3 regions of the Calidifontibacter terrae genome follow, and region 3 is predicted to be linked to each of the others. Evidence: riboswitches for the same ligand, from Rfam matches in the RefSeq annotation. Region 3 holds a riboswitch; each other region holds the start of a gene.
What was found. Region 3 has a riboswitch for cobalamin ahead of ACYU98_RS09830 (prenyltransferase/squalene oxidase repeat-containing protein). Riboswitches for the same ligand answer to the same signal wherever they lie in the genome.
Positions count from the first base shown of each region.

Region 1: another riboswitch for cobalamin. It lies ahead of ACYU98_RS01765 (CbtB domain-containing protein); the one in region 3 lies ahead of ACYU98_RS09830 (prenyltransferase/squalene oxidase repeat-containing protein).
Region 2: another riboswitch for cobalamin. It lies ahead of cobN (cobaltochelatase subunit CobN); the one in region 3 lies ahead of ACYU98_RS09830 (prenyltransferase/squalene oxidase repeat-containing protein).

Region 1 covers NZ_BAAGZF010000001.1:361,855-371,809, forward strand. Annotated here, with positions in the region: gene ACYU98_RS01740 (ammonium transporter) at 1-541, shown strand, start outside; gene ACYU98_RS01745 (P-II family nitrogen regulator) at 538-876, shown strand; gene ACYU98_RS01750 ([protein-PII] uridylyltransferase) at 958-3,312, shown strand; gene ACYU98_RS01755 ((2Fe-2S)-binding protein) at 3,356-4,060, opposite strand; gene ACYU98_RS01760 (CbtA family protein) at 4,057-4,926, opposite strand; gene ACYU98_RS01765 (CbtB domain-containing protein) at 4,951-5,175, opposite strand; adenosylcobalamin (AdoCbl) riboswitch at 5,180-5,327, opposite strand; gene ffh (signal recognition particle protein) at 5,425-7,041, shown strand; gene ACYU98_RS01775 (alpha/beta fold hydrolase) at 7,088-7,882, shown strand; gene ACYU98_RS01780 (hypothetical protein) at 7,885-8,532, shown strand; gene ACYU98_RS01785 (hypothetical protein) at 8,537-9,442, opposite strand; gene ACYU98_RS01790 (SigE family RNA polymerase sigma factor) at 9,511-9,955, opposite strand, start outside.
Region 2 covers NZ_BAAGZF010000002.1:23,870-33,824, reverse strand. Annotated here, with positions in the region: gene cbiE (precorrin-6y C5,15-methyltransferase (decarboxylating) subunit CbiE) at 1-137, opposite strand, end outside; gene ACYU98_RS02830 (precorrin-2 C(20)-methyltransferase) at 217-1,725, opposite strand; gene ACYU98_RS02825 (precorrin-8X methylmutase) at 1,725-2,384, opposite strand; gene ACYU98_RS02820 (cobalamin biosynthesis protein CobG) at 2,381-3,466, opposite strand; cobalamin riboswitch at 3,585-3,709, shown strand; gene cobN (cobaltochelatase subunit CobN) at 3,766-7,347, shown strand; gene bluB (5,6-dimethylbenzimidazole synthase) at 7,344-9,047, shown strand; gene cobF (precorrin-6A synthase (deacetylating)) at 9,051-9,770, opposite strand; gene ACYU98_RS02800 (cobyric acid synthase) at 9,767-9,955, opposite strand, start outside.
Region 3 covers NZ_BAAGZF010000006.1:343,783-353,737, forward strand. Annotated here, with positions in the region: gene ACYU98_RS09810 (ECF transporter S component) at 1-760, opposite strand, end outside; gene ACYU98_RS09815 (ABC transporter ATP-binding protein) at 753-2,363, opposite strand; gene ACYU98_RS09820 (energy-coupling factor transporter transmembrane component T) at 2,360-3,520, opposite strand; gene ACYU98_RS09825 (hypothetical protein) at 3,617-4,135, shown strand; gene ACYU98_RS09830 (prenyltransferase/squalene oxidase repeat-containing protein) at 4,487-5,785, opposite strand; cobalamin riboswitch at 5,859-5,988, opposite strand; gene mrdA (penicillin-binding protein 2) at 5,984-8,059, opposite strand; gene mreD (rod shape-determining protein MreD) at 8,067-8,555, opposite strand; gene mreC (rod shape-determining protein MreC) at 8,552-9,385, opposite strand; gene ACYU98_RS09850 (aminotransferase class III-fold pyridoxal phosphate-dependent enzyme) at 9,393-9,955, opposite strand, start outside.

The DNA.
Region 1 (9,955 bases), on a different contig from region 3:
ACGCTTCCGGGAAGGTCACATGACCTCCGTCGGCGCGGCCTCAGGAATCGTGGCCGGCCTGGTTGCGATCACCCCGGCGTGTGGCAACGTCACCCCGCTTGGCGCGATTGGCGTCGGCGCTGTCGCCGGTGTCCTATCGGCCTTCGCGATCGGTCTGAAATACAAGTTCGGCTTCGACGACTCGCTCGATGTGGTCGGCGTCCACCTGGTCGCCGGGTTCTGGGGCACGATCTCCCTGGGCGTCTTCGCCCGCGGCACCGGTCTGACCTACGGCGGCTGGAAGCAGTTGATCGTTCAGTTGGTGATTGCGACGGCGGCTCTGGCCTACACCGCGATCGTCACCGCGATCATTGCCCTGGGGTTGAAGGCGACCATGGGCTGGCGGATCAGCGAGGACGATGAGGTTGCTGGCATCGACACCACCGAACATGCGGAGTCGGCCTACGACTTCGGTGGCTTCGGCGGCGGCCAGCGCATCGGCCAGAACCGTCCCGAGGGTGCATCCCGTCACGCGAGCAAGGAAGCAGAGGTCACGGCATGAAGCTCGTCACCGCCATCATCAAGCCGTTCAAGCTGGACGAAGTCAAGGAGGCCCTGGAGGCCTACGGCATTGCCGGCATGACGATCAGCGAGTCCAGCGGTTACGGCCGCCAGCGCGGACACAGCGAGGTCTACCGCGGCGCTGAATACAACGTCGACTTCGTGCCGAAGGTGCGTCTGGAGATCATCGTCGAGGCCGATGACGCCGCGAGTGTCGCAAACGTCATCGTCAAGGCGGCCCAGACCGGCCGGATCGGCGACGGCAAGGTGTGGATCATGCCGGTCGACGACGTCATTCGGGTTCGCACAGGGGAGCGCGGCGCAACCGCGCTCTGATCCGACAGGTGAGCGGTGGCCGGGGCTGGAAGCAGCGCCGGCCACCACCCACGTCATCGAAACGCGCAAGGAGCTGACCTCATGTCGACCGATCACGCGGCGCAGCGACTCGACCTCGCCGGCACTCGAGAGTTCGCCCTGACCGACTCTGGGCCCCATCGGCGGGCGCGACTGAGGTCGTACGCGATGGGTGTGCTCGGCGAGTTGTGGACCGAGGCGATCGCCCCGCTCGGTCGCCGAGCCGACGATGGAATCGCGTTGGCGGCGGTCGGCAGCCTCGGCCGCGGCGACGCCGGTCCGTTGAGTGACTTCGACCTGATTCTGCTCCATGACGGCCGCACGAACTCCGCCGCTGACATCGCCCGGGTCGCGGACGCGATCTGGTATCCGTTGTGGGACAGCGGAATTCGTCTGGACCACAGCGTACGAACGCTGGGGGAGTGCCGCCGGGTCGCCTCCGCCGACCTGAGCGCCACGGTGGGCATGCTCGACATCGAACCGGTTGCCGGCGACGCAGTTCTGGTCGCGGGTGTCCGCAACGGGATCGCCCACGATTGGCGCTCCAACGCCCGGCAGCGGCTGCCGGAACTGGTCGACTCCCTGCGCGCACGCCATGAACGCAACGGCGACCTGAGCACCTCCCTGGAGCCGGATTTGAAGGAAGCGCGCGGCGGCCTGCGCGACATGGCCGTGTTGCGCGCGGTGACCGCAGCCTGGCTGGCCGATCGGCCACATGGGGACGTCGACACCGCGTACGCCCGGCTGCTAGATGTGCGCGATGCCTTGCATGTCGCGACGGGGCGAGGTCGCGAACGACTGAACCTGGAGGATCAGGACGCCGTCACGGCGCTGCTTGGTCTGCCCGACGGCGACGCCTTGCTGACCGACGTGGTGCAGGCCGGTCGCCGGATCAGCCACGCCCTGGACGGCACCCTGCGGCGTGCAACGCAGAGCCAGCGGGCCCGTACGCCCCGGATTGGGCCCCGACGGCCCGTGCTCAGCCCGCTCGGTTTCGGGTTGTACGAACACGACGGCGAGGTGGTGCTCGGCCCCAACGTGACCCCGACAGAGTCGGATCACCTGCTGCTCCTACGCGCCGCGCGCGTGGCAGCGCGATCGGGAATCCCGTTGTCCCCCAGCACGATCAACAACCTCACCCGCACCCTGCGCCCGCTGCACGGGCAGTGGCCCGAGGTGTTGCGGGACGCCTTCCTCGACCTTCTCGCGACCGGCCCGGGTCTGGTGGGCGTGTGGGAATCCCTCGATCTGGCCGGCGTGGTCGAGCAATGGATCCCCGAGTGGCGCGCTGTTCGCAGTCGCCCGCAGCGCAACGGGGTCCACCGGTTCACCGTCGACCGGCACCTCGTTGAGACCGTCGTGCAGGCCTACGACCACCGCGGCGACGTCGCTCGCCCAGACCTGTTGTTACTGGTCGCGTTGTTGCACGACATCGGCAAGATTGCCGGAGTGATGGACCACGCGGTCGAGGGTGCGCCGGTCGCGGCCACCATTGCGCGGCGGATGGGGATGGCGCCGCAAGACGTCGATGTGGTGGAGCGGTTGGTCCGCGAACACCTCACGCTGGTGGAGTTGGCCACCCGTCGCGACCCCACCGACCCGGGAACGGTCGCTGCGCTGTTGCAGGCGGTGGACGGTCGGAACGACTTGCTGGAACAACTGGCGGCGCTCACCGAGGCCGACGCGATCGCCGCCGGGCCGAAGGCGTGGACCCCGTGGCGCTCGAATCTGGTCGCCGAGCTGGTCGACCGCGCGCGGACCGCGTTGCGAGACGGGGAGGTGCTGCCGGCTCCCGAGCCGGTTGCCGAGGACAACGCGCTGGTCGAAGCGGTCACCGCGTCGGTGCTCGGTGGGGCCTCGTTCGTCCAGATCACCGCCACGGCCGGTGGCGCGGAAGTGGTGCTCGGCGACCGGGACCGGCTCGGGCTGTTCGCCGACAGTGCCGGGCTGCTGGCCAGCTTCGGGTTGCTCGTTCGGTCGGCCCGGTTGCACACGGTCGGTGGCATCGCCGTCGATGTCTGGACCATTGAGGCGCCCCATGGCGACCTGCCGCGGGAGGAGGAACTGGCGCGCGCCCTGCACCGCCTTGCCGGCGGGGACCGTACGCCGTTGCGGGCGTTGGAGCTGCGCCGCCGAGTCCTGCAGCCGATCGGGTCGCCACCACCGCGCGCGACGATCGTGCATGGCGCCTCGGCTGATGCCACCGTGATCGAGGTCCGCAGTCCGGACCGGCCGGGCTTGTTGCGCGACATCGGCCTGGCGATCGGGCGCGAGGGACTCACGGTGCGCTCGGCGCACGTCGCGACCTATGCCGGCCAGACCCTCGACACGTTCTATGTCATCCGAGACAGCGGCGAGCCAGTGCACCCACACGAGGCGGCCGGGTTGATCGGCGCCGTGATCGACGCCTGCCACTAACTACCCCCGTAGTAAAGGATTCTGGTCGTTATTACGACCACTCTCAGCGGTCGTGCAGGACGCAATCGCCGCAAATGGCGGCTGCCGGACCGTCGGCGACGCGATAGATCAGGCAGCAGCTTCGACGGCGGAAATCGGCGCTGCCGACCGCGCCCGTGGAAGTGTCGCCCGGCAGCGCCGCGATCAGCAGTTCGGCCCGGACCCGCAGTGGTTCCGCGAGGTCGGCTCGGGTCGCCCGGATCGCCGCGACCGTCCCGTTGATTGCGGAGGCGGTGTTTCCCCAGAGCACCTTTGGCGAACCGCCGAGGGCCTGCGCGAGTGGGTGGAGCAAACCGTTGACCACGCGCGCCGCCCATTCCTGGGCATCTTCGACAGCAGGGACCGCGGCAAGATCGCGCACCCCGAGCGGGAAGCCGCTGTGGGGTGTGGGCTGCCACCACAGATCGGCAGGCACCGGAACGACCGGGGAGTCAACCGTGCTGAGCGCAAGGAATGGCGAGATTATCCGGGCCACCAGACCGAGGTGCACGACGGACGCCGCGACTTGCGGCTCGACCTGCTCGACCGGCCGCCCCGCACCCGTGGCGAGCAGGGCGCGGACGACCTCGACCCGCTCGTGGATGGCAGCCGGGTCGTGCAAGAAGTCGGTGAACGCCACCCACGGTGCCCGGGGCGGGTCGCGCAGGTCCTCCAGCGCAAAGAACGGCCCCCACGCGCTCAGTGCACCGGGACCGCTCTGAGCGATCACGCCGGTGACACGCCGTCGCGCGCCGGCGTCGAGAGAGTACGGGTGGTGCCGGCTCCTGCCAACGCTCGCTCAGCCATCGGTGCGAACAGCAGGCCGATAGCGCCCCAGAGAATCCCTTGCGCCACGACTGAATTGAGCCGGAACGACGCAAGCACGTCCGCCGGGAACCCGGGATAGACGATGGTGCCGCTCGAATCGCGCAGTGGCAGAGGCGTTTCGGTCGCGTGGTGACCGTAATGGGCAACGTTCGCCGCCAGTTCGCCGTACGACGGCAGGATCGCCATCACGACGCCGACCGTCACCGCGTAGGCGAGGCCACCTACCACGACCGAGCTCCACGGGCCGAGCCGCCGGCGCAACCAATGACCGAGCAGGACTGCTCCGACCATGAGGAGCGCAGCCACCAAGACCATCAACAGGTAGAGGTTCGACCGCGTACGGATGGTGTCTGCGTGACCGATCGCCGGCGGATTCGCCGGATATTTCATGAAGGGCACGAGGTAGAGGGCCACAAACCCGGCAGCCGCCACCAGCAGCGACAGGCCGCGGGCGCGTACGCCGCCGAACCGGCCGAGGCAGATCGTGTAGGTCACGGCGAAGATGACGCCCATGGCCAGGCCGAACGCGATCATGCCGACGCCGATGCCCAGGTTGGCCTGGAGCGTACGGCTGAACACGTCGTGTTCGTGGGCCGCGGTCGGAACACCTGCCGCCTTATCCAAGAGGTGTTGGGCAGCGTGCCGGCCCTCTTCGTAGTTGATGGCGGCGGTGATCTGTGGCTCCGCGAAGATCCGAGCGAAGGCAAAGGCGAGCAGCCCCGCGAGGGCGCCGGAGAGAGCGCCGCGCAGGATCAGTGCGCGTTCCATATCGAGTTATCCGTCCGGCTCGGGTCAGTGGCAGGGGAAGCCGAGGAAATGCCGGGAGTCGTGGACGAACTCGTGGATGTGGGTGTCGCTGCCGAACACCGAGTAGGCGCCCTGGTCGACACCGACGAAGTAGTAGATGGCGAGGGCGAAGACGGCTGCGCCGACGAGCCAGAGGAAGGCGCGCGCCTCGGTGGTGACGACGGGAGTCGCGGCTGCCTGGGTAGGCGCGGACGTGGGCATGGTGGTCATAAGGAACCTTTCGGCGGGGGATCTCGCGTCCCCGTGGGCAGAAACAAGCGTCGGGACGAGTTCCTGACTGGGGGACCGAAATCCCCTTCACAGTGGCGCGACCGTGTCGGATTTTCACCGACTTCCTCGCGTCCGACGCACCGGCAGTCAACCATGGATGAGCTGCTGAGGCGAGGGTGCGCGGCCCCGGACGGTGAAGACTGTCGCGGCTCGGTCAGTCGATTGGTCCGGACCGTTTACCCTTGTGCGGTGTTCACCAGTCTTTCCGACCGTCTCACCGGCACGTTCAAGAACCTGCGCGGCAAGGGACGTCTGACCGAGTCCGACATCAACGCGACCATCCGGGACATCCGGTTGGCGCTGATTGACGCCGACGTCGCAACCCCGGTCGTCCGTGAGTTCACCGGACGTGTCCGCGAGCGTGCCACCGGCGCCGAGGTCAGTGCTGCCCTGAACCCGGGCCAGCAGGTCGTCAAGATCGTCAACGAGGAACTGGTCAACATCCTCGGCGGTGAGACCCGCCGGCTGAACCTGGCCAAGACCGGACCGACCGTCATCATGCTCGCCGGCCTGCAGGGTTCGGGAAAGACGACCTTCGCCGGCAAGTTGGCCCGCCACCTGCGCGACCAGGGCCACTTCCCGTTGCTGGTCGCCGCCGACCTGCAGCGTCCGAACGCGGTCACTCAGCTTGAGGTCGTCGCCGAGCGCGCCGGAGTGCCCTGCTTCGCGCCGGAGCGCGGCAACACCGGTGGCCACGACGTCACCACGGAGTCCGGTGAAGGAACGCGCAGTTTCGGCGACCCGGTGTGGGTGGCCCGCGCCGGCATCGGACAAGCGAAGGTTCGCCAGTACGACGTCGTGATCGTCGACACCGCCGGCCGCCTCGCGGTCGACGAGGATCTGATGCAGCAGGCGCGCGATATCCGTGACGCGATTGAGCCCAACGAGGTGCTCTTCGTCATTGACGCGATGATCGGGCAGGCCGCTATCGAGACCGCCTTGGCTTTCAGCAAGGGCGTCGACTTCACCGGGGTGGTGCTCTCCAAGCTCGACGGTGATGCCCGCGGTGGTGCGGCGCTCTCGGTGGCCACGGTCACCGGCAAGCCGATCCTGTTCTCCTCGCTGGGCGAGGGTGTCAAAGACATCGAGGTCTTCCACCCCGACCGCATGGCCTCGCGCATCCTCGACATGGGTGACGTCCTCACCCTCATCGAGCAGGCCGAGCGAGCGTTCGACCGCGATCAAGCGGCCGCCATGGCCAAGAAGTTCATGGACGAGGAGGACTTCACCTTCGACGACTTCCTGCAGCAGATGCAGGCCGTCAAGAAGATGGGCAACCTCAAGTCGATCCTGGGCATGATGCCCGGGATGGCTCAGATGCGCGACCAGCTCAACGCCCTGGACGAGAAGGAGTTCGACCGGGTCGAGGCGATGGTGCGCTCGATGACCCCGTTCGAGCGCACTCACCCCAAGGCGATCAACGGTTCGCGCCGGGCGCGCGTTGCCCGCGGTTCCGGGGTCACCGTCTCCGAGGTCAACCAGTTGCTCGAACGCTTCGGTCAGGCGCAGAAGATGATGCGCCAGCTGCGGCGCGGCGGTGGCGCGGGCATTCCGGGGATGCCCGGAATGCCGGGCATGGGCAATGGCCCGGGCAAGCGCGGCAAGCAGCAGGTGAAGAAGAAGGGCAAGTCGGGCAACCCGGCCAAGCGGGCGGAGCAAGAGGCTGCAGCCTCCCAGCGCGAGACCGAGGCCCGCGACAAGGCATTTGGCAGTGCGTTCGGTGGGCAAGAAGAGCCTGACATGAGCAACCTGAAGCTGCCCAAGGGCTTTGAAAAGTTCCTCGGGCCGGACGCGAAGAAGGACTGAGCGGCCCCGCGCGGCAACAAATTCCAGGAACAGTACGCTCCGAGGCATGGATTCGCTGCACGTCACAACGATCGGCGAGAGCGGTCCGCGCATCGCTTTCCTGCACGGCCTGTTCGGTCAGGGCAGGAACTGGACCCGGATCGCTAAGGAACTGTCGAGCGAGTTCAGCTGCACGATGGTCGACCTGCCGAATCACGGGCAGTCGCCTTGGACCGAGTCGCTCTCATATATCGAGATGGCGAAAACCGTTGCGGCGCAGCTCCGTTCGATTTCGACGGAGCCCTGGATAGTGCTCGGCCACTCCATGGGTGGCAAGACGGCGATGCTGTTGGCCCTCCTCGAGCCCGAGCTGGTCAGGGCGCTGATCGTCGTCGACATCTCGCCGGTTGACTACCACGGGCTGACCTCGTTCAAGGACTATGTCACCGGGATGCTGGCGATGCCGCTGGACCAGGTCCACACCCGCGCCGATGCCGACGAATTCGCGAAAGAGTGGGTCGACGACCCGAGCGTTCGATCGTTCCTGCTGCAGAACCTGCGGCGCGCCGGCGAGGGATGGCGGTGGGCGGCCAACCTGAACCTGATCGCGAAGTCCCTTGACCAGCTCGGCGGCTGGCCCGGCAACGAACTGCCGCCGGGAGCGACGTACGGCGGTCCGGTTCTGTGGATCGTCGGTGGTGCATCGTCCTATGTGAAACCGAAGTACGCCGAGACCATGCGCGAACTCTTTCCACACACCAGACTGGTCACGCTGAAAGGGTCCGGTCATTGGCCGCACTCCCAGCTGCCGGAGGTGTTCTTAAGCACGATTCGGCCGTTCGTACGTGCGGTGAAGGAGTGACGATGCTCGATCAAGAAAAGCTCGCACAGCTGTGGGACTTCGGTGACCCGGAGCAGTCCCTGCGCCGGCTGAGCGCGGCCCGCGATGCGACCACTGATGCCTCCGAACGCGCCGAGCTCACCACCCAGGTGGCTCGGGCCCTGGGACTGATGGAGCGTTACGCCGACGCCCGGGCGGAGCTGGCGACGGTCACCGATGGCGCTGCAGTGGTGCTCACCCGCGTCGCATTGGAAGAGGGACGGATCGCGAACAGCAGCGGCGACCGCGTATTGGCTGTCCCTCTGTTCCATCAGGCTCGCGCCAATGCCCAGCAGGCCGGGCTGACCTTCCTGGAGGTCGACGCCCTGCACATGCTCGCTATCGCCGACCGCAACCATGCCGAGGACTGGGCCGAGCAGGGGATCGGGCTCGCCGAGAACGGCGATCTGCTGACCCAGCGTTGGTTGATCTCGCTGCACAACAACCTCGGCTGGGACCACTTCGACGCCCAAGAGTTCGACGTCGCACGCCAGCATTTCGAGCAGGCCGAACAGTGGGCCGAACGGGTCGGCACTCCCAACCAGCGCGAGATCGCGCGCGAGGCGTTGGCAGAGTGCGACGCGGCCGCCCAGGGAGCCGGCCGTGCCGCGTCGTCCTGGGATGACGAGTGATCGCCTAGCCGTAGGCGATCAACGGTTTGCCGGTTGAACCAGCGACTCGCACTCCGAAAGCGACCTTCCACGACGTGCTCGGAATGGCCATCTCTTGGGTTTGGACCCCGGTCGCCAGCGTGGTGATGCGGCCGGTCTGGTCTGCGGGGATCAGGATCGCCGTACACCCGGGGGTGGGGGATGAGCCGGCCACCTCGCCGATGATGCAGTCGATCGTCGCGCCGGTCGCCGGCAGGCCGCTGACCTCGTACGGCGACGAGGTCGCGACGCTGCGATCGGCGGTCCCGCTCCAGACCTGCTGGGTTTTGGGAGACACCACGACCTCCGTGCCCGCGAAACGCACGCCGCTGACCCCGCCGCCGTAGCCGACGTACGAACCGTCGGCGCGGCGATAGCCCACGACGGTCGGCGTGGCTCCTGTCGAGCGGATGGTCTGCGTCAGGACCGCGGTGCTGCCGTCGGGGAGCACCACGGGCAACGGGCCGGGCGGCACCGTGGACCCCACACGGGGCGAGGTACCGGCACCAAACACGAAAGTCGCGTCGGCGTCGGGTGGTGCAACGACCGCCAGGACACTGTTGGGTCCGTCCTCGGCCTGCCAGCCGCCGTTGAAGGTCTGCCGGACCCCGAGGGAGCGCAGGCTGCTGCCCTCCTGCTTGGCGATCAGCAGTGCGCTGCTCGGCTGCCGGCTCACGACGTAGCCACCCACGGCGCCGTTGTGGTCGCTGGGCAACGCTTGGAAAAGCGCGCCGTAGTGATGGGTGCTCGAGTGCGCCGGGCGCGGCTCGGCGGAGATCCGATGCATTTGTGTCGCTCCAACGGCTACAGCCACGACCGCCGCCGCGGCGACCAGCCCGGCGGACACGCGACGACGGCGCGACGTACGGTGAATCTGTTCTGCACGATCCATCACAGCGGAGGCTGAGATTGACATCTTCGGTGCCTCTGCATTGTGCAGGGGCGGGAGCAATTCGGTGTTCATGAGGTCATCCCCAATGCTGCGTAGCGGGTGCGTAGTGTGGTGAGCCCTTTGTGCGCGGTGCTCTTGACCGTGCCCACACTGATGCCGAGAACATCGGCGACCTGCTGCTCGGACAAGTCGTCGTAGTGGCGCAGGACGACCACCTGGCGTTCGCGCGGCGGAAGGCCCGACAGCAGTCGGATCAGCAGATCGCGGTCCTCGACGGCGGTCGGGGTTGGTGAGGCCCGGTCGGGAGTCTCGGCGGTGAGCACCTCGCGCCTGCGGCGGTGCCATCCGTCATTGACCAGGTTGACCACGATGCGCCTGCTGTAGGCCAACGGCTGGCCACTGGCAATGCGCTCCCACTTCGGGAACAGGCGGGCGAGCGCCTCCTGAACGATCTCCTCGGCGGCATGTGGGTCGCCGGTCATCAGCCAGGCGGTGCGCAGCAATGCAGGGGAG
Region 2 (9,955 bases), on a different contig from region 3:
CTCGCCGCATCCGCCGCCGGGATCAGGTCGAGGTGACGCTGACCGCCGACGACGGCCGGCGCGTCGAGCACCAACTGCTGCAAGTGGATCGGCAGATCGGCGAATCCGGACTCGCCGATGCCTACGACCTCGATCACCCGGCTCACTGTAGGTCCGCCCCCCAACTACGCCCGTAGTAAAGGTTTTTCGTCGTAATAGCGACCACTTTCTGAGGGCTCACGACTCGTCAACGTAGCGAGGCGTCCACACGTGTCCACCCGCGCCGACCCGGGTGGAGCTCGCACCGACGATCACCAAACACTTCATGTCGACGATGCCGGGATCGAATTCGCCGAGCGTGGTGATCGTGGTGGACTCCTGCGCGCGACCGATGTCGCGGGCGATGACCACGACAGTCTGCGGATCGCGTACGGCGAGAAGCTCCTCGCGCGCAGCGAAAAGTTGGTCGGGGCGACTGCGGGAGCGCGGGTTGTAGAGCGCGACGACCAGGTCGGCCTCCGCCGCCGCGCGCAGTCGCTGAGCCACGACAGACCATGGCTTGAGCCGGTCGGACAGCGAAATGATCGCGAAGTCCGCGCCAAGCGGTGCGCCAACCCTTGCCGCTGCGGCCTGGGCTGCGGACACCCCCGGATGCACCTCCACCGGCACGTCCGCATAGCCGTCCTCGACGGCTTCGAAGACGGCCGAGGCCATTCCGAAAACCCCTGCATCTCCGCCGGAAACCACCGCGACGTCGGCGCCAGCGCGGGCGAGAGCAAGGGCGTGGCGGGCGCGATCGACCTCCACCGTGTTGCCGCTCGCGTGTCGAGTCAGCCCCGCGCGCTGCGGAACGCGATCGACGTACGGCGCGTAGCCGATGACGTGGTCAACCCCCGCGAGGATGTCGCTCACGTCAGGAGTGAGCCACCGGTCCGGACCCGGCCCCAGGCCGACGACATGCACGGTTCCACGTGAATCACTTTGCCGGGCAACGGGTTCCGGAGCCTGACGCCCGGCCGAGTCGGCGCGTCGGTCGAGCCCGGGCACCACGATGATCGACATGTACGGCACGGACGCCGGGTCGACGTCGGCCACCGGCAGGACGCGCTGGCCATCGCGGGAGGCGCGCTCGATGTAGACCGCGCGACCCAGGACACCGGCTTGGCGCAGAGCCTCACGCACTCCCGGAAAGGTGCGGCCGAGCTTCATGATCACGGCTGCGTCGGTGTCGGCGAGGCGGCGAGCCAGTTCGGCCACCGGGAGGGTGCCCGGCAACACCGTCACGACATCCTCGTGGCGCGAAAGTGTCTGGGCCGCAGCGGCGGTCGCCGCGCTGAAGGCCGCCACGCCAGGGACGACCTCGGTCGGAAACCGCGGCGCCAACCGGTCGTGCAAATACATGAAGGAGCCGTAGAACATCGGGTCGCCCTCGGCCAGAACCACGACCTTCCGCCCGGCCTCGAGGTGAGTCGCGAGCCGGTCGGCACATTCGTCGTAGAACAGCGCCAAGTGGGCGTGGTAGCCGCCGGGATGATCGGTCGCGCCGGTCGTGACGGGGTAGCGCAACTCCTCCTCGATCACCTCGGCCGGGATGAGGTCTGCGGCGATGGCTCGCGCGATCGAGCTGCGGCCGGTGCCCGCATGGAACGCGATCACATCGGCCTCCGCGATGAGTCGTGCCGCTTTGCGGGTGAGGAGGTCGGGGTCGCCGGGGCCGACGCCGACGCCGTACAACTGGCCGGTCATCAGATCTCCGATCGGGAAGCGAGTGCGTTGACGGCCGCGGCGGCCATGGCCGAACCACCCCGATGACCGTGCACGGTGAACCAGGGGATGACGCGGCCGTCGGCCAACCGGTGTTCGGCCAAGGCGACCTTTGATTCGGCTGAGCCGACGAAGCCGACCGGGATGCCGACGATGGCGGCCGGGCGAGGGCCGCCGTCGTGGATCCATTCGAGCAGGTGGAACAGCGCGGTGGGAGCGTTGCCGATGGCAACGACGGCTCCCTCCAACTGTTCGCCCCAGAGCGAGACAGCTGCGGCAGCCCGGGTCGTGCCCCATTGCGCTGCCAGGGCTGGAACGCGGGGATCACGCAGCAGGCAGACGACCTCATTATCGGCGGGGAGGCGCGCTCGGGTGATGCCCGAGGCGAGCATCACCGAGTCGGTGAAAATCGTTGCGCCAGAACGCAATGCGTTGCTGGCCGCGGCCACCACATCGGGTGCGGCGGCGACAGATCCCACCAGCTCGGGATCTCCAGCCGCGTGGATGACTCGGGCCACCACAGGCTCGACACCAGCGGCGAATCCCCTCAGATCGGTTCGCTCGCGGATAGTGGCGAACGACCGGCGATAGATCTCGGCACCGTCGGTCAGGTAGTCGTATCGGCGTTGTGGCGGGTTCATGCCTGGCTCCGGATGTCGTCAGCGGTGAGCGGTTCGAGGACGTCGATGTAGGGCCCGGTCGGGTGGCCGCATCGGCGCTCGCAGCCGGACACGTGAACGGGCGGACCGCCCGGGGCGATGTCGAGCGCGGCGCGGCGGGTCAGGTCGAGGGTGTGGATGGTGGTGCGGCCGCACCACGGCGCCCCAACGCAGGAGGTGAGTCTTGCCCAGGGCGACTCGCCGGTGATGAATCCCGTTGGTTCGGAACGGGTTCCGATGACCACGGAGCGCCACGGGGTGATCGTCACGTGATCGGCGAGCGTCGCCAAGGCTGTTGCGTGGTTGTGGTCGAGCATCCCGAGGGGCACCCCGGCGATGAGGGCGTCGCCGTATCGACCGGGCAGCAACGGGTGGGCAACCGGGCGCGGCGAGGGCTCGAGTCCGGCGAAGATCGGGTGGCCCGCCGGCAGGTCGCGGACGTTCCACGCGCGCTCGTCGCGCGGGGTGCGGACGAACGTACGGGCTCGGTCCAGGAGTGCCCCGACGGCGTCGGCGGAGGAGCAATCGGTGGCGTGGTCGCCGACGTGCAGGGTGCCGGAGCCAGCGTCGTAGGCGAGGTCCCACGGGGTGGCCAGGACGCCGAATTCGCGCGCATCAGTGGGGGCACTGTCCGCGAGCGCGAACAGCCAGCGGCCTGGAAGGTCGGCCAATTCCGGATCTGCACACAGGCCGTGGTCGAGTTCGGCCACCATCGATCGCAGCCCGGGAGCTAGGGGGTCGGCGACGATGTTTCGCACCCGTTCGTGGCTTGCCGAGGGAAGCAAACCTGTGTCCTCAACGGCCTGAATCAGGCTCTCCGGCAACGGATTCGGCAGAGCGCGCAGTTGCAGGTTCCCGCGCGAGGTCAGCTGGACGACCGGCGCGCCGAACTCGGCGGCAATCTCCGTCAGGCGGGTCAGAACCTCGGTCGCGATGAACCCTCCGGGAACCCGCAGCCGGATGATCACGCCGTCGGCCGCGACAAAGGGGCGCAGCAAGCCGGGGCAACGGTCGCCGCCGGTTCGTGCGGCGACCGGGCACGCGGTGGGGGCGGGTTCGGTCACGCGGCGAGGATACGCAGTCGGCTCGCGGCGGAAAGTGGTCGCTGTGACAGAGCGGGGCTCCGAAAGTGGTCGCTATAGCGACGAAAAAGCTTTACTACGGGCGTAGGGGGGTGGCGGGCTCGTGGCGCCCGGGTAGGGTCGCCGATGGCAGCTGAACACGGAACCCGGTGTGAATCCGGGACGGTCGCGCCACTGTGAGGCTCTCGAGCCGAGTCAGGAACGTGTCAGTTGCCGGCCGTGCCCATCCGGGCCGGTCCCAGATCGTTCCGGGGCGCGGACCCCGCGAAGGAGCCGAGCCGATGGCGCGCATCGCCCTGCTGTCCACGTCCGACACCGACCTGCTCAGCGCTCGCGCGAGCGGCGCCGACTTCACCTGGGCCAATCCGGCCCGCGGGCCGATCGGGCCGGCTCTCGAGGACGCCGACATCGTGATCGCCCGCATCCTGGGCAGTCCCCTGGACGTCACTGACGAGATCCGCGCCTTGCAGCAGCCGCTGGTCGTTCTCGGCGGCGAACTCACACCGAACGCCGCGATGATGGAATTGTCGCAGCGTGTGCCGGTCGGGGTCGTACACCAGGCCCACGACTACCTCGTCAACGGCGGACCCGACAACCTGCGCAACCTGCATGCATTTCTCTCGGACAGCCTGCTGCTGACCGGCGACGCCGCCGAGCCGCCGCAGGAACTGCCGACCTGGGGAGTCCTCGACCGCCCGGAGGGGGAGGGGCCGCGCGTTGGCGTGCTCTTCTACCGCGCGCAATATGCCGCCGGGAACACGTCGTACGCCCACGCGCTCTGCGACGCGATCGACGCCGCGGGTGGCCGCGGAGTGCCGATCTTTGCCGCTTCGCTGCGGGATGCGCCGCAGGATCTGCTGGACCAACTCGGCACCCTCGATGCCCTCGTCACGACTGTTCTCGCGGCCGGTGGCAGCAAGCCGGCCCACGCCCAAGCCGGCGAGGATGACGAGAGTTGGGACGTCAAACCGCTCGCCGATCTGGACATCCCGATCATCCAGGGCCTCTGCCTCACCTGGAGCCGCGCCGACTGGGCTGACTCCGACGACGGCATGTCGCCACTGGATGTGGCGACCCAGGTCGCAGTGCCCGAGTTCGATGGTCGACTGATCTCGGTTGCGTTCTCGTTCAAAGAGATTGACGCCGACGGGCTGCCGGATTACGTCGCCGACCCAGAGCGCTGCGCCCGTGTTGCGGGTATTGCGGTGAACCACGCCCGGCTGCGCCACACCCCGGTCGAGCAGCGGAAAATCGCGGTGCTGCTGTCGGCCTATCCGACCAAACACTCGCGGATCGGCAACGCGGTCGGCCTCGACACCCCGGTCTCGACCATCCGGCTGCTGCGCGCGATGCGGGAGGCCGGCTACGACGTCGGCGACGCGATCCCCGGCCTCGGCGAGATCGAGCCCAAGGACGGCGAATCGCTCGACACCACGGCCGGGAACACGCTGGTGCATGCGCTGATCGCGGCCGGCGGTCAGGATCCGGACTGGCTCACCCAACAGCAGGTCAGCGACGCGCAGGTGCGCATCCCGGCAGCCCGTTATCGCCAATGGTTCGACGCGCTGCCGGAAGACCTGCGCACCGCGATGACTGGGGCGTGGGGTGAGGCGCCCGGCAACCTCTACGTCGACAACGACGAAATCGTCTGCGCCGCAATCAAGTCCGGCAACATCGTGATCCTGGTGCAGCCGCCACGCGGGTTCGGCGAGAACCCGATCGCGATCTATCACGACCCCGACCTGCCGCTGACTCATCACTATCTGGCGACCTATCGCTGGATCGAGGAGGAGTTCGGCGCTCACGCGGTGGTCCACATGGGCAAACACGGCAACCTCGAGTGGCTGCCCGGCAAGAACCTGGCGATGTCGGCTAGCTGCGGAACAGACGCCGCGCTGGGTTCGCTGCCGCTGATCTACCCGTTCCTGGTCAACGACCCGGGCGAGGGAACGCAGGCCAAACGCCGCGCGCACGCCACGGTGGTCGATCACCTCGTGCCGCCGATGGCGCGGGCGGAGTCGTACGGCGACATCGCTCGCCTCGAGCAGTTGCTGGACGAATACGGCAACGTCAGCGCGATGGACCCGGCCAAGGCGCCGGCGTTGCGCGGCGAGATCTGGACCCTGCTGCAGGCGGCCAAGTTGCATGAGGATCTCGGCATCGCCGAGAGGCCCGACGACGAGACCTTCGACGACTTCGTGATGCACGTCGACAGCTGGCTCTGCGAGATCAAGGACTCTCAGATCCGCGATGGTCTGCACGTTCTCGGCCAGGCGCCCGAAGGCGAGGAGCTGATCAACCTCACGCTCGCCATCCTGCGCGCCGGTCAGACTTTCGGCGGCAAGGGCGACGGGGTTCCCGGGCTGCGCGTTGCCCTCGGCCTGGCCGAAGACGCCCCCGCGAAGGAAACCGACCGAATCGAGCAACTCGCCCGCGACCTGGTGACCGCCGCAGCCGCCCACGACTGGCACCCCGACGCGGTCGAAAAGATCGTGGAAACCGTTCTCGGACAGGCGAATGCGGGCGTACGGGCGTCGTTGGAGTTTGCTTGTGACGAGGTCGTTCCGCGCTTGGCGCAAACCACGCGGGAGATTCCGATGGTGTTGCACGCGCTCGAGGGTGGTTACGTTCCGGCCGGTCCGTCGGGTTCGCCGTTGCGCGGTCTGGTCAACGTGTTGCCGACCGGCCGCAACTTCTACTCGGTCGACCCCAAAGCGATCCCCTCCCGGCTGGCCTATCAGACCGGTTCAGCGATGGCCGAGTCGTTGCTCGAGCGCTATCACAGCGAGCAGGGCGACTGGCCCGAGTCGGTCGGGTTGTCGGTGTGGGGCACCTCGGCGATGCGGACCAGCGGCGACGACATCGGGGAGGTCTTGGCGCTGCTCGGCGTTCTGCCGCTCTGGGACGAACAGTCCCGCCGGGTCGTCGGCCTCGAACCGCTAGATCTGGCCGAGCTGGGTCGCCCCAGGATCGACGTCACGGTGCGGATCTCCGGCTTCTTCCGGGACGCGTTCCCACACGTGATTGCGATGCTCGACGATGCGGTTGCGCTCGTCGCGGACCTCGACGAGTCCACCGAACAGAACTTCGTCCGGAAACACGCGCAGGCCGACCTGGCTGACCACGGTGACGAACGTCGTTCCCGGACAAGGATCTTCGGCTCGAAACCGGGGTCGTACGGCGCCGGTGTGCTGCAGGTCGTCGAGTCGGGTCAGTGGCGCAGCGACGACGATCTGGCCGAGGTTTACACGGCCTGGGGCGGGTTCGCCTACGGTCGCGGTCTCGACGGGGTGCCCGCGCGCGACGACATGCAAGCCAACTATCGGCGGATCCAGGTCGCCGCGAAGAACATCGACAACCGCGAGTCGGACATCCTCGATTCCGACGACTACTTCCAGTATCACGGCGGCATGGTGGCGACCGTCCGCGCGCTGACCGGCGCCGATCCCCAGGCGTACGTGGGGGATTCGACCTCGCCGGACAACGTTCGGACCCGCACGCTGCAGGAAGAGACGAACCGCGTCTTTCGGGCTCGCGTGGTCAATCCGCGGTGGATCGCCGCGATGCAGCGCCACGGTTACAAGGGCGCCCTCGAACAGGCTGCGACGCTGGACTACCTGTTCGGTTTCGATGCGACAGCTGGCGTGGTTCCGGACTGGATGTACGAGTCGGTTGCGCAGGCTTACGTCACCGACAAGACCAACCAGGAGTTCCTGCGTCAGGCGAACCCGTGGGCGCTGCACGCGATGGTCGAGAAGCTGTCGGAGGCTGCCGACCGCGGCTTGTGGGAGAGCCCCGATCCGGAGTTGATAGAGCAATTGCAGCAGATTTACCTCGACGTCGAAGGCGATCTGGAGGAGTGAGCGACCGCCTGCCACCGCGTCCCACGCCGTTGATCGGCGACCCGAGTTCGGCCCGCGAGCGCGCGGCCGATCCGGCGGGTTGGGCGATGCCGCCGGAGGTCGTCAAGGCGTTGGAGTCGGTGATCGGTGGGCGTCGCGACATTCGCCGATTCCGAGCGGATTCTGTGCCTGATGAGCTGGTACAAAAGGTGCTGGCAGCAGCCCATGCCGCGCCCTCGGTCGGGCACTCGCAGCCCTGGCGGTTCATCGTCGTCCGCGATCCAGCCACCCGGGATCGGGCCGCCCACATGGCCGATCGAGCGCGGTTGCAGCAGGCCCACCTACTCACCGACGAGCGCGCGGCCCGGCTGTTGGACCTCAAACTGGAGGGCGTACGCGAGGCTCCGGTCGGCGTCGTCGTCACCTGCGATCGCCGCGCGCCGTCGGCCGGGGTTCTTGGCCGCGCGACCTTCCCCGACACCGACCTGTGGTCCTGCGCCTGCGCGATTCAGAACCTGTGGCTGACCGCGCGAGCGCTCGGGCTCGGTGTCGGCTGGGTGACGCTGTTCGACCAGGCCGAATTGGGTGAGTTGCTGGGCCTGCCGGAGGGCGTCGTCACCCTCGGTTGGCTGTGTCTCGGCTGGCCCGATGAGCGGCCGCCGTCGCCCGGGCTGGAACGGGCGGCGTGGTCGCGGAAGCTGCCGCTCGATCAGGTCGTGATGTCTGAGGGTTGGGCGGATGTGGCGAGTCCGGCTTCCCACCTGCGCGGTCCGGCCGCCGATCGATTGGTCGGGGCAACTGACGATGCCGACCGGCTGCTGAGTCCGCCGGATGCGCTCGGTGTTCTGGACCGGGCGGTGAATCGAGTGGCTTCCCTTGCAGAGATCGACGGGGCCACGCTGCTGCTGGTCGGCGCGGACCATCCGGTGGTCCGCCACGGCGTGAGTGCGTACGACCCCCGCGTCACCCGCGACGTCCTGACCAGCGCTGTTGCCGGGACGTCGGCCGGGGTTGCCCATGCTCGCGCCGCGGGGTTCGAGACCGTCGTGGTCGACGCCGGTGTCGCGGGTGAGCCGGTCGAGGGTGCGGTGGATGCTCGGCCGCTCGATCCGCGTGGTGACCTGCTGGAGCGCGACGCGCTCACGGTGGCCGATGTCGACCGGTTGTTGGCGCGCGGCCGCTCGTTGGCTGGCGACGGGCTGTTGATTCTGGGGGAAGTGGGAGTCGGCAACACCACGGTGGCGGCGGCGCTCGCCGCCGCGCTGCTCGGGCTGAGTCCAGCCGAGGCCGTCGGGCTCGGGTCGGGCGCTGACGCCGCGATGGTCGAACGGAAGGTCGAGGTGGTGGCGGCTGCGATCGAGCGGGTCGGTGACCGGGACGTTCGCGACCTGCTCGCTGCGCTGGGCGGCCCCGAGATTGTCCTGCTCGCCGGCGTCGTGTTGGGCGCTGCGGAGGCTGGGCAGCCGGTGGTTTTGGATGGCCTCGCCACCAGCGTCGCGGCGCTGGTCGCCGTACGGCTGGAACCTGCATCCCAGGCGTATCTCATTGCGGGACAACGCAGTCGGGAAGAAGCGCATGGTGCCCTGCTGCGTGAGCTCGGTGTGGAGCCGCTGCTGGATCTGCGGTTGCGGGCCGGCGAGGGAATTGGCGGATGTCTGGCCGCGTCGCTGCTGCTGCAGGGGCTGCGGGCGCGGCGAGCGACAGTCAGAACCTCGGACTGACCCTCACGACAACGCGTAAACGTCCATCACCCAACCGTGCTCGGCGCGCAGGCGCGCACGAAGCTCGATCAACTCCTCGATCACGTCATCCAGGAGCCCGCTGCGCAACTCCTGCTGCGCCATTCCCAAGTAGGCACCCCAGTGGATGGCCAGGCCGCGACCGAGCAGGCTCTGACAGGCGAGCCCGCCGTCGAGCATCACCACGGTTGTGCCGGTCGAGGAGAGGTCCTCGGCCAGCCGCCGCCCGGTGGTGATCACGACAGGCTTGCCGATGTCGTGCAGGACGATCCGGTGTTCCGCAGCTAGCAACTGGACGGCGCTGATCCCGGGAAAAACCTTGAAGGGCAGGCCGATTCGATCGACGATCCGGATCGTGCTGTCGTAGAACGCGGGGTCACCCCACACCAGGAATCCGATGGTCGTGTCGGCGGGGAGGCCGGCGATCACGGCCTCGTACGCCTCCGCTCGCGCGGTATGCCAGTCGAGCACCGCGGCGCCGTAGTCACCGGTCGCGGCCCGGGTCGGATCGGCAACGGCGATGAACCGGTAGCCGCCCTCCGGCCGGTGGTGTTCGAGCACAGAGCGCCGCAAGGAGACCAGCTCCGACTTCACGTCGCCCTTGTCAGCGACCAGGAAGACATCGACCCCGCGCAACGCGGCGATCGCGTCGGCGGTGAGGTGGCCCGGCGATCCGCAACCGATGCCGATGATCTCGATAGTCATCGGGTCAGCTCCAGCAATGCGTCGAGATCGAGGCTCTCTTCCAATGCATCGGCGAGGGTGTCGATCATCGTTTCGCGGCGCTGGGCGAAGCCCGGAGCGTCGGGGTCGGGAGTCCAGGAGGACCCGGACGAGGCAGCGACCTTGGCCAGCCAGGCGCGCCGGAAATCGTCACACTCGAAGGTGCC
Region 3 (9,955 bases):
CCTTGCGGGAAGCGCGCCGCAGGGTCAGCAGCAGCGGCCGGCCGACGAACAGGATCATCACCGCCGTGGTCAACGCCCGGCCGAGATCCCAGCCCAGCGAGGTGGCCACGTTGAAGGCAAAGAAGTGCTGCAGGTTCACCGCGACGCCTCCCCCGGGAACCACGCTGAGCGCTGCCTCCCCGCTGGTGCCCAGCGGCCAGAACCACAGATTGAGGATCCAGCCGTAGAGGAGACCGGCGAGGGCTCCGTACGCCGCCAGCATCGCCAACTCCAACCGGCCACGCAGCGGTGGCAGCAGCCCCGCGAACAGCGCAACCCAGCCGGCGCCGAGCATCTGAAACGGCAACCACGGGCCGACCCCGGCGGTCAGCACCGCCGACGCGAACATGCTGGTCGAACCGAGCACGAAACCGAAACCCGCCCCGAATACCCGGCCAGCCAGGACCAGCAGGAAGAACATCAGCTCGATGCCCGCGGTGCCGGCACTCAACGGCCGCAAGACGGCATCAACCGCCGAAAGAACCCCGAGCATGGCCACCGCTTTGGAGTCGATGCCACCCTCGCTGATCTCCGATAACACAACCGCGAGCAGCAACGGCAGGAGCAGTCCGAACAAGAGCGGCGCATCGGTGCGGTGCCCCGCCAGAGCGGAATCGGGTGTTACGAAGAACGGCCACAGGAAACCCACCACCCCGACCAGACTGACGAGTCCGATCGCGAGCATGCTGCGCGGTCGCAGCGGAACAGCGCGCTCAGCCATCGGTTGCCCGCCGGACGTCCTCGACAGTGAGCAGCGGCAGCGGAGCCAGGATCTTGGCCACCTGCGGCGCGAAGGCCGGCGACCCGAGCAGCACCTGCGCGGTGGTCCCGCACGCGACGACCTCACCGTCGGCCATGAACAACACCGCGTCGGCCGTCCGCGCGATGAATTCCACGTCGTGACTGGAGACCAGCACCGCGCGTCCCGCGTCGGCAAGCCGCCGGAGCGTACGGTGCAACGCCTCCTTGGCGGTGTAGTCCAGACCGCGGGTCGGCTCGTCGAGCAGCAGCACCTGCGGGCCGGCGGTCAGCTGGATCGCCAACACCAGAGCCAGCCGCTGGCCCTCGGAGAGGTCGCGCGGGTGTCGATCAAGGGCGATGTTCGGAACCAGCTCGCGCAGCAGGCCCTCGCAGGTGCCCGCCGCGGCGTCGGACTCGCGGTCCGCGGTGGCGCACTCCGCGGCGACGGTGTCGAGGTAGAGCAGGTCCGAGGCGTTCTGTGGAACGAGCCCGACGACCGCCCGACGGGCGGCCGGCTTCAACTCCGAGGGGTTCACCCCGGCGGCCGAGACCGTTCCGGCGTCGGGGCGACGAGCGCCCTGCAGGGCCCACAGCAGCGTCGACTTTCCGCAGCCGTTGCGCCCCATCAACGCCGTGACCGCGCCCTCGGCCAGGGTCAGGTCGACGCCGGAGACTGCCTCGAACGCGCCGTACGAAACCCGGACGCCGCGGGCGGTCAGCGCTGCGGGGCCCTGTGGGCGGGGTTGGGGCGCGGCGACCTCGCCGAGCTCGCCGATCAACGCTCGAGCCTTTCGTCGGGCATCACGCACCGACAACGGCAGCGGCGCCCACTCCTGCGCGCGGCCGAGCTCGACGACGGGCGGGGCGACCGTCGCCCTACGCATGATGTCGGCGGGGTCCCCCACCTCGACAGTGCCGGCGGGGGTGACATGGATGAGGGTGTCGGCATAGTGCAGGACCCGTTCGATGCGGTGTTCGGCCATCACAACGGTCACCGACAGGTCGTGGACCAGTCGGGTGATCGTGGCGAGCACGTCCTCCGCGCCGGTCGGGTCGAGCGCCGAGGTCGGCTCGTCGAGTACCAGAATCTGTGGCTGCAGGGTCAACACAGAACCGATGGCAACTCGTTGCTGCTGCCCGCCGGAAAGATCGCGCAGCGGCAGGTTGCGCAGGTCGGCGATCCCCAACAGGTCGAGAGTCTCCTCCACCCGTTTGCGCATGACCGCAGGCGCAATGCCGAACTGCTCCATGCCGTAGGCGAGCTCCTCTTCGACCGTGTCGGTCACGAACCCGGCCAGCGGATCCTGGCCGACATAACCGACCAGATCAGCCAGTTCGCGCGGCAGGTGGTCTCGGGTGTTGCGGCCGTGAACGGTCACCGAGCCGGTCAACCGACCACCGGTGAAATGCGGGACGAGGCCGTTGATGGCGCCAATCAGAGTCGACTTGCCCGACCCCGTACGGCCGATCAGAACGGCCAGTTCGCCTTGCTCGAGTTCGAAACTCACGTCCCGCAGCGCGGGCTCCGACTGGTCGGCGTAGGTGACGCCGACCCGGTCGAACACGATGGCGGCGGTGTTCATGCGGGCTCCGAGGCTGTGCGAATGGTGCGCCGATCGACCGGCGCCGGAAGTTCTGGGGTGACGAAACCGGGCAGCGCTGCAATCAGCAGCGCGCCAGCAACAACGAGGGGAACCTTCGGGATGCCGATGGGATCGACGGGCATCGACGCGGCGGACGGGTCCTGTCGCAGCGCGAAGATCATCGCGGCCAGGCCGATCAGGCCGCAGCAGACCACGACCCACTCGGCGACGGCCCACAGGTCGGGACGGTAGGTCGAGCGCGGCACCTTTCGCCCACCGAGCAACAGCCCGGCAATCCCGAGCACAACTCCGAGAGCGACCATCGGCAACCCGATGACCGCCGGGGTCTGCCCCGAGTCGAGCAGTCCGTAAACGCCCAAACAGACCGCGAACAGACCGACCAAGTCGAACGCGGCGACCATCCGCCGGTCGCGCGCGCTGATCGCATGGCGGGTGCCGAATCCGCGCGAGTCCATCGCCGCGGCCAGCGCAAGTGAGCGGTCGAGGGTGTCCTGCAGCACCGGCAGCCCGATGACCCGCAACGCGTGCAGCCCTCCGGTGGTGGTGCCGCGCAGCTCGCGGGCCCGGCGTACGCGTTGAATGCTTTGTACGAGCTGAGGCACCACAGTCAGCGCCACGACGACCGCTGTTCCGACGTCGCGCAGCGCCGACGGGAGAGCCCGCAGCAGCCGCCGTGGGTTGGCCAAAACGTTGGCCGCGCCGAAGCAGGTCAGCATGGTCGCCAGCCGCAGGCCCTCGCAGGCGGCTGCGGCCAAACCCGCCAACGGAACCGGGCCGAGCAGTTGGATCCCCGCCGCCCAGGAGGGCAGGTTGATGGTCGGCAGCCGGAACAGAACCGTGTCGCCGACCTTCGCCCCTACCAGCACGAACAGGACCACCCGGGTCGCTATCACGAACAGCCCGAGATATGCGTAGAGCCGAAATGACCGAGCCCAGGGCGCGTCCGGGCGCCGAGCCGCGACCACGAGCACCACGACGGCGAGCACAACGGCCAGCAGCACAGGGTTGGTGGTCTGGCTCGCCGCGCCACCCAAACAACAAGCCCAAACCCACCATGCACCGGGGTGTACGAACCGGCGAGCCGCCGGTTTTTGGTCGCTATTGCGACCAAAACCCTTTACTACGGGTGTAGTCACGAAGTGCGGCGGCGCAGCCCGAGGTACGCAGCGCCGGCGAGCAGCAGCGCAACGATTCCGCCCCCGGCGATCAGGCCGGTGGTCGAGCCGCTGCCCGTGTCACCCGACTTGTTGCCGGCGTTCGGAGCGGCAGCAACGTCAGTACCGCCCGAACTGCCGCCCGAGCGGCCGGTCGAGCTGGTCGACGGGTCGCCCGACGTTGCGGACGCGGTCGACGAGGTGGCGGAGGTCGACGAGGAGCCCGAGGCCGTGGTCGCGGTAGCCGCCGAGGATCCTGCGGACGAGCCCGCGGTGGAACCGGCGGCGGTGCTGGCTGCCGATCGCACCGAAGAGCTCGAAGCCGCGGCGGAACTCGCGGCCGACTTCGACGATGCGGCCGCACTGCTCGACTTGGGCGCGGTCGAAGGCTGGGGCGCGATGGTCGGTTTCGCCCTGGTCGTCGGCTTAGGCGCCGTCGTCGGCTCGGGAGCAGTGGTCGGCTTCGGCTTCGGCGGGGTCGTCGGTCTCGACGTCCTGCTGATCGGACCCACTGTCGGCGCGCTGCCGCCGCCCCACCGCAACCCAATGCTGCTGCCCTGGGGCGCGGGCTGCGATGCGATGCCGAGATTCGCGTAGGACCAACCGGTGCCCGAACGACCCGTCCACAACGACCAGTAGGCCGAGCTCGGGGATGCCTGCTGGCAGGGGTCCGAGGCGGGCTGATCGTTGATTCGGCAGAGGAAGTAGCCGGGCGCTCGCGCGGCTCGGGTCGGCTTGAACCCGGCCGCGGTCAGCGCGTCCAGCGCCGTGGCATAGGACCCGCCCGCACACGCGGTCGTCACCGATCCACTCGGGAACTGCACGACGACCGAGACACCCGAACTGGTGGTGCAACCGGCCGCCTCACTCGAGGCGATCGGGCCGAACCCGATGGTGGCAAGGGCTAGACCGAGAACGGCTAGCAGGCGCACCATCGGGCGACGGTGATCAGCGACGACGGCGGCCATACAACACCGTTCCCGCACCCGCCGCGGCCAGTAGACCGGTCGCACCGGCGACCACAGCAAGGCCGCCCGAACCATCATCGGCGGCCGGACCGTCGGTCACGACCGGGGGTCCCGTCACGACCGAGGTGCTCGACGTGCTTGAGGTGGAGGAAGCGCTGGAACTGGACGGCGCGGTGGTCGAGGTAGTCGGCGCCGGGGACGTCGTGGTGGCAGTCGCGGTCGGCGACGAGGTCGAGCAGTTGACCGACGGGATCGCCGACGAACCGCCCGCGGTCACCGTGACATACGAAGCGCCGGTCAGCGCCAGCACAGCCTGCGTGGTGGTGCGGCTTTCCTGCCCGGTGGCGGTGCCCGAGGCGAGGCCGGTGCGGAACGCCGCGGCGTCGTAGGCGACCGCCCCGCGCAGCGCCTTACCGGCGGTGCAGGGGTACTGCAGGGTCTGAACGTACGAAGCAGCCTTGGCCGCGTTCGACGAGCGACCCGCGAGGGTGAAGGCAGCGGCGGCCAGGCCCGAGCTGTTGGCGTTCTCACCCGGCGTGGAAACGCCACCACCGACACCGCCATCGGCGCCCTGCTTCGAAGCGAGGTAGTTCACCGCGGAGGTGACATCGGCGCCCGACGCGGACAATCCCTGGACGGCGAAGGAGGTGACGTCGGTGTCGGCGACGCACGGGCTCTTGCCCAGGTCGAGCCGGAAGCCGCCATTGCTGCACTGCTGAGCCTTCAGGAACGACACCGCCGCGGCCGACGGGGTGACGCCCGCGCGCTTGAGCGCGATGAGCGCCCACGACTGGCTGATCGTGTTGGAGTAATCGCCGTAGGCAGACGCGTCCTTGAAATGACCGTCCGCGCCCTGCAGACCCTGCAGCTTCGCAATGAGGTCGACGCCGCCCTGCGAGCGCGGGTTCTTGCCGGTTGCCTCGAGCATCACGATGTATTTCGCGAGCGATCCGGCATAGGTCTCCCCCGCGGTGCCGACGTAGCTGGCCGCGTTGGCGGTGACATACGACGCGCTCGCGGCGAGCTCGCTCTGGGCCGACTTCGTCGCGGCGAGCGCCAGCACACCGTCGATCGTCAGGCCGAGGTCGTCATAGCTCTGACCGGCATAGGTGGTGACGAAGCGGTGGCCGCTGGCAGCCAGCGAGCTGCCGAGATAGCCAGCCGCTGCGGAAGCCGAGCTGGAGGTCGAGGAGGCGGCCTGGGCCGGCGTCGCGATGAGCAGCGCCAGAACGGACGCGGTTCCCGCGAGACCCGCGCGGGTGAGGGTGGTGGTGGCCATGATTCTTCTTCCAGATCCGGACCACGATGTCGATGCCTCGCCCTGAGACACTCGCCCGCAGTCCTCGACGGGGTTCGAGCCACCGCCTGATGGTGCTCCGGCTCGCCGATTGCTCGGCCTACGGTTGCGGGTCAGCGCCGGAATTTGACCGGCTTCCCCTTCGGGCGGTGTGGCGATCCGATGACCGCCGCGGTGAGTCTACCGCCCTGCCGCTGGGGTCGCTGCCGGTGAGAGGGTCCGCAACACGTCCCAGATCGCTCGCGCTGTGGGGGCGGCGGCGCTCGCTCCCGTTCCGCCCTGCTCAACCATGACTGCGACGACGTACTGCTTGCCGTTCTTGAGTTTCGGGCCATAGGAAACGAACCAGGCGGTGGCGTCCTTGCCGTAGACCTCGCCCGTGCCGGTCTTTCCGGACAGCGGGTAGGTGTCCAGCGGGAACCCGCGGAAGGCGGCGTACGCGGTGCCTTGGCTGCCGGTGACGACTTGCGAAAGTCCCTTGGCCAGAACGGGTTGCGCAGCCGCGGGGATCGCTACCTCGCCGATCCGCTTCGGCGTCACGGGCTGCGTCGTGGAGCCGTCCGGCGCCCGGGTGGCGGCGACCACGCGCGGCTGCCAGAGCGTCCCGCCGTTCGCGATCGCGCCGTACGCGGTCGCCATCTGTAACGGGGTGACCAACACATCGCCCTGGCCGATGGCGAAGTTGACCGCGTCACCGGCCTGCCACTGGTAGCCGACCGCGCAGTTCTCCTTGGCAAGCTGGGTGAAATACGCCGCCTGGGTCTTGTCCTTGACCTCGGGGTAGCCGCTGGTCGCCCGCCGGCAACTGGTCGCCTTCGTGTCGTTCCAGCGCTGCACCTTCCAGGCCCGACTCGGGATCACCCCGGCTGACTCCCCCGGCAGGTCGACCCCGGTCTTCTGCCCGAGGTGGAAGGAGCGCGCGCTATCGACGAACGGACTGTCGGTGGTCGCAGCCGCGTTGATGCCGCCCTCGGCCTGCCATCGCTGAAAGGCCCAGCGGTAAAAGACCGTGTCACACGACACCTCCAGCGCGGTCGTCATATTGATCGGTCCGAAGGCGACGGATTCGAAGTTCTTGAAGGTCCGGGCGCCGACGCGCACCGACGAGGAACAGTCGTAGGTGCCGTTCGGGTCGACGCCCGAACTGATCGCGGCCGGCAGGGTGATCCCCTTGAAAGTCGAAGCCGGCGGTTGCAGTTGGCCGACCACCCGATTCAGCAGCGGGTTGTGCGCGGTCGGCGCGCTCAGCGCCGCGTAGTCCGCCGAGCTGATGCCGCCGGTCCAGACGTTGGGGTCGTACGAAGGATTGCTGGCCATCGCGACGATGCCGCCCGAGGATGCGTCCAGGACCACCGCGGCTGCTCCAGTCACCGGGCTCTTGGCGGCTTTGAGTCGCGCGACCGTGGTGCTCAGGGCGTCTTCCGCGGCCCGTTGGACCGGCACCTCCAGGTTGGTGACGACATCTCGGCCGGCCGTCGGGTCGGTGGTGGAGACCGTACGAACCGGCAGTCCGCGCGCATCCACCGCGAGCACGCTGCTGCCCGGGGTGCCGCGCAGCACGGTGTCGTAGCTGCGTTCGAGTCCGGCCCGTCCGATGAGGTCACTCGCGGTCAGCTGCTTGTTCGCGGCCAGGTCGGCGCCATTGGTCGACCCGAGGTAGCCCAGCAGTTGGGCCGCATTCACGTTGTCCGGCGCCGGATATTGGCGCACCGGCACCTGCACCACCGACACCCCGCGGAACTCTTCGGGTCGCTCGAGCAGCGTCATTGCGCGGCCCGAGTCGACGTTGCGCAGGATCGGGATCGGCTCCACCGGGCTGCCGGCGAAACACACCGGCGGCGTGGGCGCACCCTTGCTGCCACACGGCATCGTGCGCTTCATCATCTCGATCGGATCGCCACCGAGCAGGCCCTGGATGCGGGTGAACAGCGCGCGGCCATGGTCCTTGCTGTCGGCCAGCACCGTGGGGTCGACGGTCAGCATCGTGATGGAGGTGTTGGTGACCAGCGGAGTGCCGTTCACCGCAAGGATGCGTCCGCGTGTGGCGGCTGTGGTGACGGTACGGGTGTTGATCTGTTGCGCGGCGGCGCGCATCTGCGGGCCGTCCACGACCTGAAGTTGGAACAACCGGCCGATCAGAACCCCGAAGACCAACAGCGCCACCATGAACAGCGCACCGATCCGGGCGACGTACGGAGAGCGCCGGGTACCGCGATGGGTGCTGGGATAGGTGATGTCGTCGCGGCGGAGCCTCATGGGTGACTCATGCCATCCCTCGATGGACGAACCACCGCTCCATCCGCAGCAGCGGCGGAACCAGCAGGGCTCCGGCGAGCGCAGTCAGCAAGACGAAGCTCAGCGCGCGCAGCGGTTCGACCGGCATTCCACTGGCCACCAGCGCCGCCGCCCGGCTGGCCTGCAACAGCGTCTCGGCAACGAGGACGACCAGCGCGGGCAGCAGGATGCTGACCCGCAGCGAGCGATGCAGTCCGCCGGCCACGGCGCCGACGGTGGCGTACGACAGCGCGCCGATGCCCAGTGGAGTCGAGCCGGGCGGTGTCAGGTCGACCAAGAGTCCGGTGGCCAGGCCCATCAGCGCGCCCGCTTCGGTCCCGCCGCGGAGCGCGACGGCCACGACCAGCACCGCCGCGATGTCGATCGGCATCCCGAACCGCGGCAGGACGGTGACGGTGAGCAGGGCGGCAAACACCACCAGGATGGCCCGCACCACGGTGAGGCGTTGTGGGATCACTGCGGGCCTCGTACGAGCGGCCGGGAGCCGACCTGCGCGGCCGGAAGCACGATCCCGACGGTGCCAAGACTTCCCATGTCGACCGCCGGACGAACGACCGCGGTGCGGGCGCCCTGTCCCCGGTCCGGGTCGACCGACACGACAGTTCCGACCGGCACACCCGCGACGTACGGGGTGTCGTCGACACTGCCCAGGGTTCGTACGGTGTCGCCCTTGGCCACCGCGTCCAGGCCCGCCACTCGGATCGTCAACGTTCCGGCGGAACGCGCCGGCAGTCCGGCGGGCGCCTTCGAACTCAGTTGCGCCAGAACGCCATTCGCTCCCACCTTTACTCCGACAACGCTGCTCGGGTCGGTGATCAGCTGGACCGTGCAGGACGTCCTGGCCACAGCGGTGACCCGGCCGACGAGCCCGCCCGCGGAGATCACTGTCAGGTCGGTGGTGATCCCGTCCCGGGATCCCGCGTCGAGGGTGACCTGCGCCGGCAGCGACGCGTCGGTGCCGGTCGACCACCCGATCACCTCCGCCGCCACGAAGACGCGCCCGTCGGCCGCCGCCGAGCCACGCAACGCGCGCAGCGCGGTGAGGGTGCGCGCGTTCTGCCCCGCATCGCCCGCCTGACTGCGCGCCGCGTCGCGCTCTCGGGTGAGCCGAGTGATCGTCGCGTCACGATGAGTGATCAAATTCGCGACCGGTGAGACCACGTCGGCCGCCGTGCTGCGCAGTGGCTCGGTGGCTCCCGGCGCGGCGCGATCGACGACGACCAGCAGCAGGCATCCGGCCACCCCGCCGGCGAGCACCCGCCGCCGGACGGAGGGACGGTAGGCCACGCGGCGGTCAGCCCGCCACGGCGGCGTCGCCGACGGTGAGGGCGTTGTCGAGGATCTGCAAGCCCTCGCGCAGCTGGTCGTCCGGGATGTTCAGCGCAGGAACGACGTGGATGCGGTTGTAATTCACGAACGGAAGCAGCCCGTTCTTCGTGCACTCGGCGACCACCGCGCTCATCTGCGAGCTCCCGCCGCCATAGGGCGCGAGCGCCTCGCGGGTCTGCGCATCCTTGACGAGTTCCAGCGCCCAGAAGGCGCCCACGCCACGCACCTCACCAACGCAGGCGTGCTTGGCGGCAATGTCGGCCAGGGCCGGTCCGATGATGTCCTTGCCGATCCGGGCGGCGTTCTCGACCATCCCTTCCTCGCGCATGACGGTCATCGTGGCGATTGCCGTTGCGCAGGCGAGCGGATGACCGGAGTAGGTGAGGCCACCGGGGTAGGGCTTGTCGGCGAAGGTCTCGAAGACCGGGTCGGAGATCATCACCCCGCCCAGCGGCAGGTAGCCGGAGGTGATCCCCTTCGCAAAGGTGATGAGGTCGGGCACCACGTCGTGTTGGTCGAGGGCCAACC